4 regions of the Ensifer sp. LBL genome follow, and region 1 is predicted to be linked to each of the others. Evidence: predicted binding sites of a transcription regulator. Region 1 holds the regulator's gene; each other region holds the start of a gene.
The links. Region 1 encodes PhoB, which activates phosphate uptake and scavenging genes when phosphate is short. Its sites were predicted from a motif close to TGTCATNNANCTGTCAT; they were not measured.
Positions count from the first base shown of each region.

Region 2: the regulator PhoB is predicted to act here: its motif matches at 823-839, upstream of OKW20_RS07050 (DUF47 domain-containing protein).
Region 3: the regulator PhoB is predicted to act here: its motif matches at 1,314-1,330, upstream of OKW20_RS13235 (LTA synthase family protein).
Region 4: the regulator PhoB is predicted to act here: its motif matches at 1,211-1,227, upstream of OKW20_RS16840 (DUF1045 domain-containing protein).

Region 1 covers NZ_JBNDJY010000001.1:1,001,656-1,003,855, forward strand. Annotated here, with positions in the region: gene OKW20_RS04895 (GcrA family cell cycle regulator) at 38-559, shown strand; gene phoB (phosphate regulon transcriptional regulator PhoB) at 628-1,311, opposite strand; gene phoU (phosphate signaling complex protein PhoU) at 1,514-2,200, opposite strand, start outside.
Region 2 covers NZ_JBNDJY010000001.1:1,430,100-1,432,299, forward strand. Annotated here, with positions in the region: gene OKW20_RS07045 (inorganic phosphate transporter) at 1-155, opposite strand, end outside; gene OKW20_RS07050 (DUF47 domain-containing protein) at 155-799, opposite strand; gene recF (DNA replication/repair protein RecF) at 1,003-2,127, shown strand; gene OKW20_RS07060 (molybdopterin-synthase adenylyltransferase MoeB) at 2,153-2,200, shown strand, end outside.
Region 3 covers NZ_JBNDJY010000003.1:322,435-324,634, forward strand. Annotated here, with positions in the region: gene OKW20_RS13235 (LTA synthase family protein) at 1-1,279, opposite strand, end outside; gene OKW20_RS13240 (NAD+ synthase) at 1,548-2,200, shown strand, end outside.
Region 4 covers NZ_JBNDJY010000004.1:204,274-206,473, forward strand. Annotated here, with positions in the region: gene OKW20_RS16830 (NAD(P)/FAD-dependent oxidoreductase) at 1-664, shown strand, start outside; gene OKW20_RS16835 (PRC-barrel domain-containing protein) at 723-1,112, opposite strand; gene OKW20_RS16840 (DUF1045 domain-containing protein) at 1,327-2,130, shown strand; gene OKW20_RS16845 (NUDIX domain-containing protein) at 2,148-2,200, opposite strand, start outside.

The DNA of each region.
Region 1 (2,200 bases):
TCTGCCATCCCCAACGCTGAGAACGGAGAGTGCAGAAATGAACTGGACTGACGAGCGGGTGGAGAAACTGAAGAAGCTTTGGTCCGAGGGCCTGAGCGCGAGCCAGATCGCGGCACAGCTCGGCGGCGTCAGCCGTAACGCTGTCATCGGCAAGGTTCACCGCCTGAGCCTGCCAGGTCGCGCCAAGGCCGGCGGTAGCACCACGACGGCGGCCCGTCCGAAGCGCCCGACTTCGGCACCGCGTGCGCCGAACTACGCTTCGCGCGTTTCGGCCCGCCCGGTTGCACGCGCGGCCGGCGCTGTCGTTCTCAAGGAAGAAATCGAAGTCGATCTCGTTGCCGAGCAGGATTTCAGCACCCGGACCGACGTTGTCGTGCCGATGTCGCGCCGCCTCGAGCTGACCCAGCTCACCGAGCGCACCTGCAAGTGGCCGATCGGCGACCCGCTGAAGGAAGAGTTTCACTTCTGCGGCAACGATTCCCCGGAATCCTCGCCTTACTGCACCTTCCATGCGCGGTTGGCCTACCAGCCGTCGGGTGAGCGCCGCAGGGCCCGCTAAGAAGCCGGACAGCATCAATAAAAAAGGGGCCGATCGGCCCCTTTTTTTGTTGGCGACTCCCGGATCTGTCAGCTTTCGAGCGAATAGCCGGCGCCGCGAACGGTGCGGATAACGTCCGGCATGTTCGAGAAATTCAGAGCCTTGCGCAGGCGACCGACATGCACGTCGACGGTGCGTTCGTCGACATAGATGTCATGGCCCCAGACGCCATCCAGAAGCTGCGAGCGCGAGAAGACGCGGCCCGGCGAGGACATCAAGAACTCCAGAAGACGAAACTCGGTCGGGCCGAGGCGCACTTCGCGGCTGCGGCGGTGAACGCGATGGGTCTCGCGGTCGAGTTCGATGTCGCCGCAGCGAAGCAGCGTCGACAGGACCTCGGGCTTTGCCCGGCGCAGCATCGCCTTGACGCGCGCCATCAGCTCCGGCGTGGAGAATGGCTTGACCACATAGTCGTCGGCGCCGGTCGCCAAACCCCGGACGCGCTCGCTTTCCTCGCCGCGCGCCGTCAGCATGATGATCGGCAGGCGCTCCGTCTCGGGGCGCTGGCGCAGCCGGCGGCAAAGCTCGATGCCGGAAACACCGGGCAGCATCCAGTCGAGGATGAGCAGGTCGGGCAGCCGCTCCTGAAGCCGGATCTCCGCCTCGTCGCCCCTCAGGATCGTGTCGACGTCGAAGCCCTCGGCTTCCAGATTGTAACGCAGCAGAACGCTCAGCGCCTCTTCGTCTTCGACTACGGCGATTTTTGGCAACATCAGGTAACGTCTCCTTACCGCGGGCGACCCTTGGGCTCATCGGCCCGGCCGGCGCTCAGACACTCTAAATCTGGAGCACGTCCGCCGATTTCAAAGGCGGGGCGAAAACCGCGTGCTTCAGATACAGGAATTCGGGGCCGCGACCGAAGCCGCGACCGGATCAGATTTCAAAGGGCATGCATGCTTACGGCGCGCTCGGCGCTCAGTCGTTGACCGAGCCCAGTGTCGAAGTGGTGTCATCCTTCGGACGCTCGCCTTCCGGCTGAGCACCCGTCGCCATGTAATAGATCGTCTCAGCGATATTGGTCGCGTGGTCGCCGATGCGCTCGATGTTCTTGGCGCAGAACAGAAGATGCGTGCAGGGCGTGATGTTGCGCGGATCTTCCATCATGTAGGTCAGAAGCTCGCGGAACAGCGAGGTGTAGATCGCATCGATCTCCTCGTCGCGCTCGCGGATGCTGTTGGCCTTCTCCGGCGAGCGCGAAGCGTAGACGTCGAGCACTTCCTTGAGCTGGACCAGAGCCAGCTCTGCCAGGTGCTCCAGGCCGCGGGCGAGCTTGCGCGGAATGCCGGATCCGGCAACCGCGATCACGCGCTTGGCGGTGTTCTTGCCAAGGTCGCCGACGCGTTCCAGATCGGAGGCGATGCGGATCGAACCCATGATCTCGCGCAGGTCGGCGGCGACCGGCTGGCGCTTGGCGATGGTGACGATCGCCTTCTCGCCGATCTGGCGCTCGGCGTCGTCGAGAACGGTGTCGTCCGAGATCACCTTCTGCGCGAGAGCGAGGTCGGAATTGACCAGCGCGCGAACGGATTCGGCGACCATCTGCTCGGCGAGACCGCCCATCTCCGAGATGCGGCGCGTCAGGTACTTCAGTTCTTCGTCATA
Region 2 (2,200 bases), 430 kb from region 1:
GCCGCCCACATGACCGCATATTGCGGCCGGAGCACCCGTGTCGAGACGATCGTCGCGATCGAGTTGGCGGCGTCGTGCAGACCGTTCAGGAAGTCGAAGAACAGCGCGATGCCGATCAGTCCGACGAGCAACGGAAAGGCGAGCGTCGCATCCATCAGACGTTCTCGATCACGATGCCGCTGATTTCATTGGCGACGTCCTCGAAGCGGTCGACCACCTTTTCGAGTTCGCCATAGATCTCGCTGCCGATGATATAGGCCATCGGGTTGCTGGCGCCGTGGCGGCGGAACAGGTCCTTGAGGCCCTGTTCGTGCAGTTCGTCGGAGCGGCCCTCGATGCGGGTGACTTCTTCGGCGATCGCGATCAGGCGGTCGTGATTGGCGCCGATCCGATCGAGCAGCGGAATGGCCTCGGCGATCAGGTGCGCGGCCTTGACGACCGTGGTGCCTATTTCGCGCATGCCGGGATCGAAGCTCTTCTGTTCGTAAAGGCGGATCGTCTTGACGGTCTTGTGCATCATGTCGATGGCATCATCCATCGACTGGATCAGATCCTTGATGTCGCCGCGGTCGAAGGGCGTGATAAAGGACCGGCGCACGGCCAGCAGCACCTCGGCGGTGATGTGGTCCGCCTCATCCTCGAGCGCGACGATCCGGTCGCAGTGTTTTTCCAGATCGTCGCCGCCAGCGAGAACCTTGTCGAGCGCATCGGCAGCACCGACGACGGTGCGCGAATGTTTTGCGAAGAGGTCGAAGAAGCGATCCTCGCGGGGAAGAAGTTTGCGGAACCAGGCCAGCATCACACGTATATCCATCTGTGGATTGTCATGCGGCTGTCATATTTCACCAGGTCCTTTATGAAAAGCACCGAATCAAAGGGGTTTGTCGCCTTTCCCCTGTCGATATCGGCCTATCTTGCACGATATGGCGACGCGTCCCATTTCGCCTTGCCTTGGCGGGCGCTTTCGTCCTAGCTGCGCCCAACGTCGAATCCGGACTGCCGATGCCACAAAAGGTCTTTCTCAGCCGCCTGAAACTGATGGAGTTCCGCAACTATGCGGCGCTGTCGCTGGAACTCGACCAGCGCCATGTGGTGCTGACGGGAGAGAACGGCGCCGGCAAGACCAACCTCATGGAAGCCGTCTCCTTCCTGTCCCCCGGACGGGGCCTCCGCCGCGCGGCCTATGCCGACGTCACCCGTGTCGGCGCCGGCGACGGCTTTTCCGTCTTCGCCGAGGTCGAGGGCATGGAGGGGTCCGTGGAGATCGGCACCGGCACGGCTGGTGTCACGGAGGGACAATCACGGCGGCTGCGGCTCAACGGAACGCCGGCGGCGACCGTCGACGAGCTGACCGACCACCTGCGCGTTCTCTGGCTGACGCCATCGATGGACGGGCTCTTCACCGGACCTTCAGCCGACCGGCGACGGTTTCTCGACCGGCTGGTGCTTTCGCTCGATCCGGAACACGGCCGGCGCGCCAGCGAATTCGACCGGGCGATGCGCAGCCGCAACCGGCTGCTCGGCGAGTTCCGTCCGGACCCGGCCTGGCTGACGGCGATCGAGCGCGAAATGGCCGGCCTCGGCGTCTCCATGGCGCTGGCGCGGCAGGAAATGCTTGGCCTGCTGACGGCGCTCGTCGAGCGCACTGTCGACGAGAGCGTCTTTCCGTCGGCCCGCCTGGCGCTATCGGGCTTTCTCGACGACGAGGGCCATCGTCCGGCCTATGATCTGGAAGAACAATATCTGACGATGCTGCGCGACGGGCGTCCGCGCGATGCGGCAGCCGGCCGTACGCTCGACGGGCCGCACCGCAGCGACCTGCTCGTTCGTCACCGGGAGAAAGACATGGAGGCGGCGCGTTGCTCGACCGGAGAGCAGAAGGCGCTGCTCGTCGGGCTGGTGCTGGCGCATGCGCGCCTCGTCGGCGACATGACCGGCCACGCGCCAGTGCTGCTCCTTGACGAGATCGCCGCCCATCTCGATGTCAATCGGCGCGCGGCTCTGTTCGATCTCGTCGATGGGCTTGGTGGTCAGGCCTTCATGACCGGGACGGACCAATCGATGTTTGAGGCGCTCGGCGAACGCGGCCGCTTCCTGACCGTTTCGCACGGCAGCGTTACCGGGTAAGCAGAAGTCACCGAGGAGGATTGCCATGACCGGTGAGAACAAGCTCGACCAATCGGAGATCACCCGTTACGCC
Region 3 (2,200 bases), on a different contig from region 1:
CGGCGAAAAAGAAGAACGGATCGTCCATCGCATCCGCCTGGTGGATGATTTCGTTGGTCAACGACTCGTCCGAGGCGAAGATGCCGCGCTTCTGCATCGGCGGCATGTTCTCTTCCGACTTGAACATGTCGAAGCCGAAGGCCTTGTAGACGGCGGTGCGGTTCCAGAACCAGCTCTGGAACGGATGGATGGCGCGCGAGACGTAGCCTTCGCCGCGGAAGAAGGTGGCAAGCGACGGGATCGGATTGCGGATGTACTGCTGGTACGGGATGCTGCCATAGGGCAGGAACGCGTTGGAGAAACCGGTCAGCGCCTCGAACTCGACGTTGGCGGTCATGCCGCCGAACTCCGGCGAGAAGACGTTGCCCGACTGCATTTCGCGGATCGTCGGCATCGGGTCGGGCGAAAGCTTGACGTTCGGCAGGCGGGTCGGATCCCAGAAGGATTCGCTCATCAGCACGATGACGTCGGGCTTGCCGCGGTGCGAGGTGCCGGCGGGGAGCGGCTTCACCGGAATACGGTCGATCGCGTCGGCCATGTAGCCGGCGGGCGCGCTGACATTGGCCATCGGCAGGTTGATGGCAAAGGCGAGTGCAAAGCCGTTGTGCCTGTAGTTCTCGGTCTGGTCCCACATGATCGGGATGACCTTGAGGCGATCGCGGATCCACGAGAACTGGTTGTAATCCATGATGTTCCAGAAGGCGACGAGCAGCGGCAGCGCGAAGGCGAGGCGGGCGATGCGCTCGCGCTTCGTCAGCTTCGGGAAGGTGCGCCAGGCAAAACGCAGCAGGAGAGCGATGCCAACGACGGCGACGACCAGGCCGACAGCGATGCCGACGGCCGTCCAGGGACGGTCCTTCACCAGAACCGGCATCAGTTCCATGATCTGGCGACCGAACAGGAAGTCGGTCGGATAGAGCGGGTCGGACAGGAAGACCTGCTTCTGCTGGCAGACGACGGCGGGGATGATGGCAAGCGGCGCAATCACCACGGCCGACTTGTGTTCGCGACCGAAGATGCCGTCGACAGCGAGCAGGATCAGGAAGAAGGCGCCAACGGTCGTCAGCGCCGGGCGCGTCGGATCGAGCATGTAGGCGATGCTATCGGCAAGCGACTGACGCACGATCAGTTCGACGAGAAACACCAGAACGGCTGCGACGAAGAGGGAGAAGAATGCGCTGCGGGTGGCCGCGAGCGTCTTGGCGTGCCGTGTGGCGAAGCCCGGTCTATCGACATAGACACGTGAGCCTCTCGCAACCGCGGAATCGATACTGGCCAACATATTCTCCAATTTCATAAATGCGTCGTGTAACTGTCATACGCCCGTCATTTTGAACAGGGGATGAATGGTTTCTTAACGGGAATGGAGGGTGGCTTTTCGTGGCGTGAAGCAGCGCGAACAGCCCAGTATAAGGACCGGGAAAAACAGAATTTTTCGGTTTTTTTCTCGTCGCTGCGATTGCCTGTGGGTATTTTCCCGCAGATTGCGCTAAAGAACATTGCGAAAGTCAGCTGCAATCGTTCAGGACAGACCGACAGGCCCGCTCATGACCGCCCATAAAAACGCCCCTTCGCTCCTTCGCATCGCCATTGCCCAGCTCAATCCTACCGTGGGCGACATCGCCGGAAACCTGGCCAAGGCGCGTGAGGCGCGCGCCGACGCGGCGCGCCAGGGCGCCGATCTCCTGCTTTTGACGGAGCTGTTCATTTCCGGCTATCCGCCGGAAGACCTCGTTCTGAAGCCGGCCTTTCTGAAGGCGTGTCTCCAGGCCGTCGAAAAGCTCGCTGCCGAGACGGCGGATGGCGGTCCGGGCGTCATTATCGGCTTTCCGCGGCTGGCAAAGACCGGCCGGCACAATTCGATAGCCGTGCTCGACGACGGCAAGGTGATCGCGGTCCGCGACAAGGTCGACCTACCGAACTACGGCGAGTTCGACGAGAAGCGCGTGTTCGATCCGGGCGAGATGCCGGGGCCGGTCAATTTCCGCGGCGTGCGCATCGGCATCCCGATCTGCGAGGACATCTGGGGCGATCTCGGCGTCTGCGAGACGCTGGCCGAAAGCGGTGCTGAAATCCTGCTGTCGCCCAATGGCTCGCCCTATTATCGCGGCAAGGTCGACGTGCGCCATCAGGTGGTGCTGAAGCAGGTGATCGAGACGGGCCTGCCGATGATCTACGCCAACCAGCTCGGCGGCCAGGA
Region 4 (2,200 bases), on a different contig from region 1:
GGCCCTCCGCACGGCCCTCCTGCGGGCACCGAGCGCCCATGTGGACGAACGCCGGGGCGTGCGCCGAATCGAGCCGGCACACGGCCGGGCCGAACTCGGCGACGGCACCCGGATCGGTTTCGAGCATTGCATCATCGCAGCCGGTGTCGGCAGTTTTCAATTGATCGACGACGTGTCAGCGCCGCTGGCGGAAACGAGCGGCACGGCGGTCAAGGGCCAGGCGGCACTGCTGCGGGCGGAGATTGACCCGGCGCTTCCGGTGATTTTCGCCGACGGCGTCTACATCATCGCCCATGACGACGGCCATGTGGCGGTCGGCAGCACCAGCGAAAACAGTTTTGCCGATCCCCTGTCGACGGACGCGCAGCTCGATGAACTGCTTCGGCGCGCCGTGGCGCTTGCACCGCGCCTGGCAGAGGCCGAGGTGGTGGAGCGATGGGCGGGGTTGCGTCCGAAGGCGACGGGGCGGGAGCCGATGGTCGGCCGGCATCCGGACCATTCGAATGTTTCGGTCCTGACCGGCGGCTTCAAGGTGAGCTTCGGCATTGCGCATCGGCTGGCGCGTTTCGTCATGGATGAGATCGCCGGTTCTCCGACGATCGATATTCCCGATTCCTTCTTCTGCCGGAATCACATAGCCGCACTTCGCGACAAAAGCCTTTAGCCCCGGACATGCGAAAGGCCCCGCCGGCGGCGGGACCCGAGAGATCGAAAGTCAGGCATTACATCCAGTAGGGCGGCACGCCGTAGTAGTCGTAGACACGGCGACCGTTTTCCGCGTTCCAATCGTATTCATCGGTGCCGTGATATTTCGGCGCGTTTTCGACCTGATCGCGAGTCACATCAGTGCGATAGCCGCCGAGCTTCTCGTCATAGGTCAACTTTGCCCAAGGCAATGGATAGTGGTCTTCACCGAGGCCGAGAAAGCCGCCGAAGCCGAGCACCGCATAGGCGACGCGCCCGCTGCGCTTCTCGATGATCACGCGCTCGATCGAGTCGATGTGTTTGTCGTCGGGGCCATAGACCCTCGTGCCTTCAACCTTGTCGCTCGCGATCAGGTCGTGGGTCTCCTTGATCCGGGCGTCCTGAAGGTTCGCATTGTGATAGGTCACGCTTCTTCTCCATCCTTGTTTTCCTACCTTTTAGGAACGGGCGATGGGCCGGATGGTTCCGAAAAAGGAGGACGGCTGCTGCGCTCGTCCCAGGCCGACTTCGTCAATCTGTCACGCAAATCACCTAAGACGCGGCCATTGGACAAGTCGGGGTGAGGGCGGAAAACCGCATGCTTTTGCTCATCCCGCGCTGAGGGATACCCGGAGCCAGCCGATGCGCTATGCCATTTGTTTTACGCCGCCGATGGCCGACACGCTTTCCGCGACCGCTGCAAGCTGGCTGGGGCGCAACGTCTATTCCGGCGACCCCACGGAATTGCCGTCGGTCGCGGGCTTGAGCGCCGCAGATGTCGCCTATCACACGGCGGTTCCCCGCCGCTTCGGCTTTCACGCAGTGATGATGTCGCCGTTCCGCCTGCATCCCGATATGACGGAATCGAAGCTTCTGAAGGCGCTGATGCATTTTGCCGGCGCCCAGACCCCGTTCGAAATCGATCGCCTGGAGGTTGCCCGCATCGGTCGATGCTTCGGGCTGATGCCGCAGGTGCCGAGTACGGCCATGCATCTGCTTGCGGCCAACGTCGTCCAGGAGTTCGATGCCTTCCGCGCGCCGCTCAGCGAAGACGAGATCGAGCGTTCCGATCCGGACCGGCTGACCGCGCCGCAGTTTTCCAATCTGTACCGTTGGGGCGATCCGCATGTGATGGACGAGTACCGCTTCCACATGATGCTGACCGGCCCGCTTGCACCAGACGCGATGCGGCGGGTCGAGGCACCACTGCGCGACCTCTTCGAGCCCTGCCTATCAAAACCGCTTTCGATCGGCAGCCTTGCGCTGTTTGTCGAACAGGAGACGGGGGCGCCCATGCGGGTGCATTCGCAGCACCCGCTCGGCAAGATCTCGACGAACACGCGCGCCGAGAGGGCAAAGCGCGCCGCCGCCGATCCGTCGCTGGCGCCGCAAGGCGCGGTTCGGCCGCTGCCGTTGATCGTCGCTGCGCTGATGGCGCAGCGCTAACCGGAAACGCACACCGGCTAATCTGCAAACAGCAGCGCTTTCGGATAGGGCAGACCGAGGGGCGGCATGT